Regions from separate parts of the Clostridium sp. 1001283B150225_161107_B6 genome, predicted to be linked through region 3. Evidence: a T-box and tRNA genes for the amino acid it is inferred to sense, from the RefSeq annotation. Region 3 holds a T-box; the other regions hold tRNA genes.
What was found. A T-box is a leader RNA that pairs with one kind of tRNA and senses whether it is charged. The one in region 3 lies ahead of leuS (leucine--tRNA ligase), so its partner is inferred to be a tRNA-Leu.
Positions count from the first base shown of each region.

Region 1 (3,279 bases), 290 kb from region 3:
CCCTTTATCGCCACATTCGGCATGAGCACCATTGTATACGGAATCAACTGTCTGTATTTTGCCAAGAAGCCCAACAATTCCCAGCCCATCGGAGGCATCAGGGAGGATTTGACCGTGCTCAGCAGTTTCAAGGTATTCGGGCAGATTTCCTTTTTGGTGGTCATTGCCATCATTGCCATTGCCGGGGTATGGTTCCTGCTCAATAAAACCGTGTTCGGGAAGAACATATATATTGTGGGAGGCAACCCGGAGGCAGCCAAGGTATCCGGCATCAATGTGAGCAGGGTAATCATCACTGTGTTCATCATTGAATCCATGTTTGTGGGACTGGCCGGTATCCTGGAAGTGGCCAGGACCGGAGGCGCCAACTCAGCATATGGAAATGCATATGAATTTGATGCCATATCCTCCTGCGTGGTGGGAGGCGTATCCCTGAGCGGAGGCGTGGGAAAAGTATCCGGCGTTATCATAGGCGTGCTTATATTTACCTTCATCAGCTATGGACTTGCCTACATAGGGGTTAACTCCAACTGGCAGCTGATTGTAAAGGGACTTATCATATGCAGTGCTGTTGCCCTGGATATGAGAAAAAATTCTTAATTAGGAGGAACAAGGTGAAAAAAGTCAAATTATCAGAAGGGCTGTCATTGTCAGCCGTGGTACAGGGATTCTGGAGACTGGACGGCTGGAATTGGTCTGCAAAGGAGCTGGCCCGGTTCATGAATGAATGCATTGAGCGGGGGGTAACCACCTTTGACACAGCGGAAATCTACGGCGGCACGCTGTGCGAGACACTGATGGGCCGGGCCTTTGAACAGGACGCCTCCATCCGGCACCGAATCCAGCTGGTATCCAAAACCGGAATTTTCAATGAGAATGGGTTCGGATACTATGACACAAGATACGACAGGGTAAAGAAGTCCTGTGAGGAAAGCCTGAAGCGGCTTCACACAGACCGTCTGGACCTGTATCTGATTCACAGGGAGGACCCCTGCATTGATTTTGAGTCCACGGCCAGAGCCCTGACAGAGCTTAAGAGGGAGGGGAAGATTGGGGAGATGGGCGTTTCCAACTTTGACCCCCGCAAATTCCACGGCCTTAACAAAGCAGTGGGCGGACAGCTGGTAACCAACCAGATTGAGTGGAATCCGGTCTGCTTTGAGCATTTTAATTCAGGAATGATGGACGACCTGACTGCGTCCGGAATCCATCCCATGATATGGTCGCCTCTGGCGGGCGGAAGGATGTTTGACCCCAATGACAGCCTCTGCGCCGCAGCCATGAAAACCATTAAGAAAATTGCAGAGAGACATGACACAGACCCAGCCACTGTCATATATGCCTGGATTATGTACCATCCCGCAGGGGCAATCCCTATTTCCGGCAGCAACCGCCCGGACCGTCTGGATATGGCCGTCAAGGCCCTGGACCTCCGGCTGGAGCATTATGAGTGGTATGAAATATACAAGGCCAGCGGCCAGCAGGCAATCCGGTAGGACAAACGTGAGAAGGGGACTGTTGGGAATGGGCAGCAGCCGGTCCTGACAGTCTTTCTCCAGCCGGTCCATTCCCGTCAGCCTGCGGCGCAGCCGGTCAGGGGTGAAGAGTCCCGCAGGTTTTTTCAAAAAACACTTGCCAAAATATGTATCCTGTGATAAAATAATCAGCGTTGTAAGCCGGCGTGTCGGAATGGCAGACGATGCAGACTCAAAATCTGTTGCGGGTAACCGCGTGCGGGTTCAAGTCCCGCTGCCGGCATAAGAAAAAACCGTTGAAACCTTGATGAAATCAAGGGATTCGGCGGTTTTTTGTGTTTTGTGGTTTGTTCCGCTATACGCATCTAAATGGCAGACGCACAGGACCCCTGGAATGGATTTCTATATCCAGCATCCGGATTCCGGCATCCGCGGATTTCATCCATCATCTGAAAGACCAGGAAGGAGGTTGCGAGGTGCCTGCGCCAGTCCCTTTTTCCTTCTATATATTCCATGCACTGTTCCAGCTCCCTGCTGCGGCAGGCTTTGTCTGAAAAGGAGACCAGCGGCTCCTCTGCCGCGAAACGGTTGAAATAGGTTACTTCCCTGAAATTCTGTATATCACGGATTAACAGGCTTCCCTTTTCTCCCTCTATGAGGCTGGGAACATGGCTGCCGGATATCTTGGAATAAACCAGCTCCACCCGGGCAGCGCCCAGATATCCGCTGACTGCGCCGGCTGCGTCCATTCCGTTTTCCGTGAACACCATCCGGGCATCCAGATGCTCCGGTATGCCAAAGAGATGCACAAGAGGATAGATGCAGTCCAATCCCCTTTGAAACAGTGCGCCTCCCGGGAGAAGGCGGGCCGGAGCATGGACAAAAGCGCTGCGGATTCCCTTGCAGGTGAAGGCGTACTCACAGGAATGGAGACGAATCCGGCGTATGGGGCCCAGGCATTTGACTGCTGTCTTTAAGGGAGCCATACATGGGTTAAACCCAAGATGGATATGTTCCAGCAGCACCGCGCCGTGCTCATCCGCTGTCTGTGCCAGCGTCCTTAAGGAACCGGCATCCGCTGCTCCCATGGCACCGAACAGGACATGCTTTCCTGCTCTCAGAAGTGCAAGGACCTGCTGGAAATCCAGACTGCTGTAATCCGGAAGATATATGATATCGGCCTCCTCCATGGGAACCTCCGCCAGGCCCAGGCCTTTTTGTTCGGCGGCTGTTTCCCGAAGGCAGCGGCTTTTTTTATTGGCAACCATCACAGCCATGGGTATCATGGTCATTCCTCCATTTCATTGTTTACCTTTGGATGGCTTTATGGTATAACAAAAACAGATGGAATAATACGGATTTTATGGGATATTTTTCGAAAATTACAGTTTTCTTGCCATGGCGGTCCGGCCATGCAGAGGAAGGATGCAGGCGAAGATGAAGGAGGGAATGCATGTATGAGCAACACCATGGTTTTAAAGGATAAAAGCGTTCAGGTCAGCCGTATCAGAAGGTCCTCCAGTTTTGTGATGAAGCGCCCTCATTACCATTCTTATTATGAGATTTATTATCTGTTATCCGGGAAATGCAAGATGTTTATCAATCAGGATATCTACTACCTGGAACCGGGCGATATGACCATCATCCCTCCTCTTGAGGTCCACAAGGCGCTGTATGAGCCAAACTGGCAGGCAGAACGGTTCGGCGTCTATTTTTCAAAGGACACGGTCAGCTCCTTTTTAAGCCTTTGCGGAAAGGATGCATTTGACCATATCTTTTCACAGCCCAAACGGACCATTCCCCC
Region 1 is NZ_JADNMD010000001.1:363,638-366,916, reverse strand. Features, by position in the region: gene I2H39_RS01695 (beta-methylgalactoside transporter) at 1-600, shown strand, start outside; gene I2H39_RS01690 (aldo/keto reductase) at 615-1,496, shown strand; tRNA gene I2H39_RS01685 (tRNA-Leu) at 1,676-1,758, shown strand; gene I2H39_RS01680 (hypothetical protein) at 1,841-2,761, opposite strand; gene I2H39_RS01675 (helix-turn-helix domain-containing protein) at 2,933-3,279, shown strand, end outside.
Region 1: it has a tRNA-Leu gene. The T-box ahead of leuS (leucine--tRNA ligase) is inferred to sense a tRNA for this amino acid. The anticodon was not compared.

Region 2 (3,279 bases), on a different contig from region 3:
ATTGGCCTCCGGCTGCAGGTTTTCCAAAAGCCGCCACAGCAGAAGTGCCTTGCGGCGGCGCGGATGCTCAATGTCCACCCGCAGAAGTGTCAGTTCATAACACGCTTCCTCAGACCCTCTCTCATCCTTCAGCCGGTATTTCCAGCTCTGTTTCAGCATTCCCTCCTCAAAGAACCGCGGTATCTCTAATTTCCATATACGCCGCACATAGTCCTTTTCCTCAGTCGCCACCAAATCATTTATATAGCAGTCCACCACAGCCTCCAGGCATTCTCCCTGAAACAGCTTCTTAATCCGTTCATCCGGCGCATATACCACATGATAGCTTCCCGTGGAAAAATCCACCTCCGCCACCGTGGTGTCCACATACCGCAGCATGGCAAAATACTTCATCTGCTCCAGCTGCAGGGCGCTCAGGCTGCCGTCCCCCATCCCGGGGATTCCGCTGTGGCGGGAAAGCTCCGCTGGCGCAGGGACATTGCCGTCCCGGTACCGCTTACACAGTTCAGCCAGCTCCGGCTCCACATTCTTAAAGCAGTCCAGCAGTCTGGAGGAAAAGCATCCGCACTCGCCGTTCAGAATCATGTTGAAGGCCTGTTCATGGGGAATGGCTTTCTTATACACCCGGTCCGATGTAAGGGCGTCGTACGCATCCACAATCGATACGGCCTGGGCGCAGATGGGAATGGCATCCCCGCACAGCCCGTCCGGATACCCCCTGCCGTCCCAGCGCTCATGATGGTAGCGGCAGATGTTATAGGCATACTCCAGGTATTCCTTATCGCTCATACGTCCCAGGCCCTCCAGAATCTGGCATCCCTTGACCGTATGGGTCTTCATGATTTCAAACTCTTCCTTTGTAAGACGTCCCGGCTTGTTAAGAATCTTATCCTCAATGGCAATCTTGCCGATATCGTGAAGGGCCGAGGCAGAAGCAATGACCTCTATCTTTTTCTTATCCAGCCCGTACTCAGGACAGTTCCTGCACACCTCCTCCAAAAGCACCCGCGTAAGCAGGCGGATGCGCTTGATGTGCTGTCCCGACTCCAGGCTTCTGTACTCAATGACAGACGACAGGGCATCCACCAGCACATCATTGGATTCCCTCAGTTTCCGGGCCTGCTGGCCCACCATGTCTTCCAGATTATGTTTGTGAAGATAGAGTTCAATAATATTATGTACCCGCCGTTTGACCACATGGGGCTCAAAGGGCTTGACAATGATGTCGGAAGCCCCCAAATCAAAGGCCCTCAGCTCTCCTTCCAGGGAATTATCCGCCGTGATTACCACCACAGGCACCTCGTCCAGAAGCCCATTGGCCCCCATCTCCTGCAGCACCCTGTATCCGTCCATCACAGGCATCACCACATCCAGCAGCATGATTGCAATATTCTCATGATACTGCCGCAGCAGAAGCAGCGCCTGCTCCCCGTTCTCAGCCTCCAGCAGATGGTATTCCTCCTGAAACAATCCGTCCAGAATCACGCGGTTTATCTCCATATCATCCACAATCAGTATGGTATCCCGCTGACGCATATCGTCACTTCCTCTCCGCAGCCTTCAGACCCGTGCTGCCGCTAGTCATTTGCAAGAATTCCGCATATCTCCTCATAAGCCTCTTTCAACTGCGGATATGCGCCGGCAGCATCCTCAAAGCGGTCCGCCCTGATGCAGTCCACCATGGAAGATGATATGTTAAAGAGCTTATCCATGCCCAGATTGGCTGTCACCCCCTTCAAGGTGTGGGTTGCCATCAGGGCATCCTCCCTGCTCTCTTCCTCAAACGCCTTTGTAATCTTTGAAAATGTACCGTCCTCCAGAAACTTCTTAAGGAACCGTTCGTACAGTGCGGAGTTCCCGCTGAAGCGCCTTAAAGCGCCCTCTGTATCCACTCCCGCCCTCTGCAGTTCAAGTATCGTATTTAAATCCATGGAAATCCTCCTCATTCCGGTTCTGGTCACAGAAACCGCTGTCAGATGAAATTTGCGAAAAAAGTATAACATATTGTTTAAATTATAGCAGGTTGGGGGGAATTGTGCAACGATATGAGGAAATGAGTATTACAAACCGGAACAAAAAACAGGAGTCTCACTTAAGAGATTCCTGTTCCAGCTGCAGAAGATGGGAGTCGAACCCACAAGGTATTACTACCACACGGACCTGAACCGTGCGCGTCTGCCAATTCCGCCACTTCTGCATTTTATTTTGTGTTGCTGCTTGTCTCAAGCAACGAAGGTTATTATAAATGAGGAATGCCAATTTGTCAACATTATTTTTCAAATTTTTTACCAAATTTGATAATTAGAAAAAATTAAAAAAAATTGTCAAAAATAGTTGCCAAGTTGGAAAATCTATGATATACTACCATTCGTGTTGCGGGAGTGCTGGAATTGGCAGACAGGCAAGACTAAGGATCTTGTGGGTGTATGCTCGTGTGGGTTCAAGTCCCATCTCCCGCATTCATTTAGAAGTCCGTGGGACCTTGATTGAAAAGGCTCTGCGGTTTTTTTGTTTTTATAATTGACAATGATAGCGTATCGGCCGGACCGGTACGCTATCGCTGTTTTGTCATATCTAAGGACTACTTCACAGTATATTTCATTAGTTTTTCCATGTCGATTTCAATTCCCAGACCCGGACCGTCCGGAACAATCAGGCAGCCGTCCTCATACAGGAAAGGCTTTGTAATGATATCATCCATGTACCAGCGCGCAGCCACCTTTGTCTGTTCCGGGCAGCCTTCCACATGGGTTATAGGGAACACGGACGCAAGATTGATATTTTTTCCGCAGCAGGCCATATGTAAATTAGCCGCATTGCCGACCCCAAACTCTCCTGACCCATTCACATTACAGCGTATGCCTGCACATTCGGAAATCTTTGCAATGGTGCGGGCAGGATACAAACCGCCTGCTTTTGTCGTATAGATGGAAATGTAATCCGCTGCTCGGTTAGCCACAATGTCCAGCGCATCAGGAACCGTCCAGCAGCTCTCATCAGCGCATACAGGCACCTCCAGCATGCGCGTGACCTCCTGCAGCTGATACAGGCCTTCCACAGGCTGTTCCAGATATTGCAGATTATACTGGTCCATCCGTTTGCCCCACTTTACAGCCTCCTTGGCAGAAGGATATCCCTGGTTGGCATCCACCAGGATATTGATGTCAGGGCCGAGAGCTTCCCGGAGTTTTTGCATCAGTTCCACATCGCGGACAAGATTCAGTCCACCCTTCATCTTAATGTTCTTTATCCCTTCCTTACAGGCTGCCACAGCTTCCT
Region 2 is NZ_JADNMD010000012.1:103,402-106,680, reverse strand. Features, by position in the region: gene I2H39_RS22625 (diguanylate cyclase) at 1-1,536, opposite strand, end outside; gene I2H39_RS22620 (Hpt domain-containing protein) at 1,578-1,931, opposite strand; tRNA gene I2H39_RS22615 (tRNA-Leu) at 2,114-2,197, opposite strand; tRNA gene I2H39_RS22610 (tRNA-Leu) at 2,376-2,459, shown strand; gene I2H39_RS22605 (enolase C-terminal domain-like protein) at 2,582-3,279, opposite strand, start outside.
Region 2: it has a tRNA-Leu gene. The T-box ahead of leuS (leucine--tRNA ligase) is inferred to sense a tRNA for this amino acid. The anticodon was not compared.

Region 3 (3,279 bases):
GACGGACAGTATGGGACCAATGGAACAGAGGGATACCAGTCCAAAGCTGTCGCTGTCCGCATTTTTCCCCTGGCCGATAGATGAAAGACCAACACCCAAAGCCATGATGAAGGGGACCGTTATGGGACCTGTTGTCACTCCGCCGGAATCAAAGGCTACAGCCAGAAAATCACCCGGAATATAGAAGGCCAGGATGAAGAGAATGATGTAGCAGACCAGAAGGATGTGGGAAAGGCTCCAGCCGAAGAGGGAGCGAAGGAATGCAAGTGCCAGGAAGAAACCGACTCCTGCGGCAACTGCAAGGATGAGCGTCATGTCCGGCACGGCCGGTGTCTGTCTGGCCAGGACCTGCAGGTCCGGTTCAGCCACTGTTACCATGGCCCCGATGATGATGCATGCAATGACGATGACCGGAAGCTTCTTTGCCTTGGCCAGCTGCGCCCCTACTTTTTCTCCAATGGGCATCATGGCCATGTCCACCCCAAGGGTGAAGAACCCCATGCCTATAATAAGGAAGGCAGCCCCCGCCAGAAACAGCATCAGAGGGTCCAGGGGAATGGGTGCAATGGTGATTCCAAGGATTAATACAATGCAGGTAACGGGCAGCACAGATGATAAGGATTCTGTGATTTTTTCTTTTAGCTTCTGATTCAATAAATTACCTCCTGTTGTCCGTTATTTATGTTAACACATATGTTTTAGCTTAACATAAGGACAAACGGAATGGCAAGAGAAGGGACCGTTAGAATTCCGTTAAGAAACACATTGAATCTCAAACAGCCCGGTAGTATAATGAAGCCAATGTGAGCATACACAGGTGCAGTGAGTGAAAATGAATAGGGAGAATGGAAGTATGACATTGTATGACAGAAACGGGATGCCTGCCGCGTATATTGACAGTGACAGGGAACATATCTACCTGTTTGACGGCAGACCGGCGGCCTATCTTTACGAGGATGCGGTATATGGATTTGAGGGCGCCCAGTATGGATGGTTTGAAAAGGGATGGGTCAGGGACCTGGACGGATACTGCGTCATGTTTACGGACCAGGCCCGAATCGGGGGACCGGCAAAGCCCTCCCGCCGTGAGACGCCGGCCAAATGGGCCAGGGCAGCCAGGCCAACCAGACGTTCCAGGGAGACAAAGCGTTCCAAGACAGCCTATAAGGCCGCCTGGTCAGAGATTGCGGCAGGGGATTTTTTGTCTGGTAACAGTTGACACTGTCTGGGAAATATGTTAAATTAAGAGTCAGTGCAAATACGCAGATAGGGAAGAGTAGATAACCGGATGGATGCAGAGAGCCGGCGGCTGGTGTGAGCCGGTGACGGATGGTTGTTGAACTGGCCCTGGAGTAGCCTGCCCCAACGGGGATGGACCGCCGGAAACCGGGGTCCGGGGACTAGTAGGACAGGACGGAGACCTTACCGTTATAAGAGGATTAAGTGCATGCGTCAGATAGCATGAACCAGAGTGGTACCGCGCGGGGATATATAGCCTTGCGTCTCTAGCAGTAGAGGCGCAGGGCTTTTGTATTTTATCCGGAAAATATGCGGGGCCGGTATGCTGTCTGGATAAAGGGGAATCATCCCCTTAGATAACCAATGGAGGAATGAGATTATGGCAACACAGTACAACCACAGCGCCATTGAGAAAAAGTGGCGTGAGAACTGGGAAGAGAAGCCCATCAATGTGAACGATGGCAGGAAGGAAAAGTATTACTGTCTGGATATGTTTCCATACCCTTCAGGCAGCGGCCTTCACGTAGGACACTGGAGAGGATATGTGATTTCAGATGTCTGGAGCCGGTATCAGCTGTTAAAGGGCAAATATGTCATCCACCCCATGGGATGGGATGCATTCGGCCTTCCTGCTGAGAATTATGCAATCAAGATGGGCGTCCATCCGGCTAAGTCCACAGAGGCAAACATTAAGAATATCAAGCGTCAGATTAAGCAGATTGCTGCGATTTATGACTGGGATATGGAAGTGAACACCACGGACCCGGATTTTTACAAGTGGACCCAGTGGATTTTTGTACAGATGTTTAAAAAAGGCCTGGCCTATGAGAAGGAATTCCCCATTAACTGGTGTCCCTCCTGTAAGACCGGTCTGGCAAACGAGGAAGTGGTCAATGGCTGCTGCGAGCGCTGCGGCACCACGGTTACCAAGAAGAACCTGCGCCAGTGGATGCTTAAGATTACTGCTTACGCTGAGCGCCTGTTAAATGACCTGGATAAGCTGGACTGGCCTGAGAAGGTCAAGAAGATGCAGACTGACTGGATTGGTAAATCCTACGGAGCCGAGGTGGATTTCCCTATTGACGGACGTGATGAGAAGATTACGGTATACACCACCAGGCCGGATACCCTCTACGGTGCCACCTTCATGGTGCTGGCGCCGGAGCACGCCCTGGCCAGGAGTCTGGCAACCGATGAGACAAGGGAAGCAGTGGAAAAATATATTTTCGATTCTTCCATGCGCTCCAATGTGGACCGTATGCAGGCCAAGGATAAGACCGGCGTGTTTACCGGAAGCTATGCCATCAACCCGCTGAATGGTGCAAAGACGCCTATCTGGCTGTCCGATTACGTACTGGCTGATTACGGTACGGGCGCCATCATGTGCGTGCCCGCCCACGATGACAGGGACTTTGAGTTTGCCAAAAAGTTCGGCCTGCCTATTGTACAGGTAATTGCAAAGGACGGCAGGGAAATCGAGAACATGACCGAGGCATATACCGAGGCCAGCGGCATCATGATTAATTCCGGGGACTGGAACGGAATGGAGTCAGCTGTCCTTAAAAAGGAAGCACCCCACATGATAGAGGAAAAGGGATTTGGCCACAAGACAGTCAATTATAAGCTGAGGGACTGGGTATTCTCACGGCAGCGTTACTGGGGCGAGCCCATCCCCATCATTCACTGCCCCAAGTGCGGCTGCGTGCCTGTGCCTGAGGACCAGCTGCCCTTAAGGCTTCCTGAGGTGGAGAGCTATCAGCCTACGGGAACCGGCGAATCACCTCTGGCCGGTATTGACGAATGGGTAAACACCACCTGTCCGGTCTGCGGCGCTCCGGCCAAGAGGGAGACAAATACCATGCCTCAGTGGGCTGGTTCTTCCTGGTACTTCCTGCGCTATGTGGACAGCCACAACAAGGAAGAGCTGGTATCCAGGGAAAAGGCGGACAAGTACCTTCCGGTGGATATGTATATCGGCGGCGTGGAGCACGCGGTGCTCCATCTGCTTTACTCACGTTTCTACACCAAGTTCCTGTGCGA
Region 3 is NZ_JADNMD010000001.1:657,121-660,399, reverse strand. Features, by position in the region: gene I2H39_RS03020 (DUF1538 domain-containing protein) at 1-654, opposite strand, end outside; gene I2H39_RS03015 (4-fold beta flower protein) at 854-1,219, shown strand; T-box leader at 1,255-1,510, shown strand; gene leuS (leucine--tRNA ligase) at 1,619-3,279, shown strand, end outside.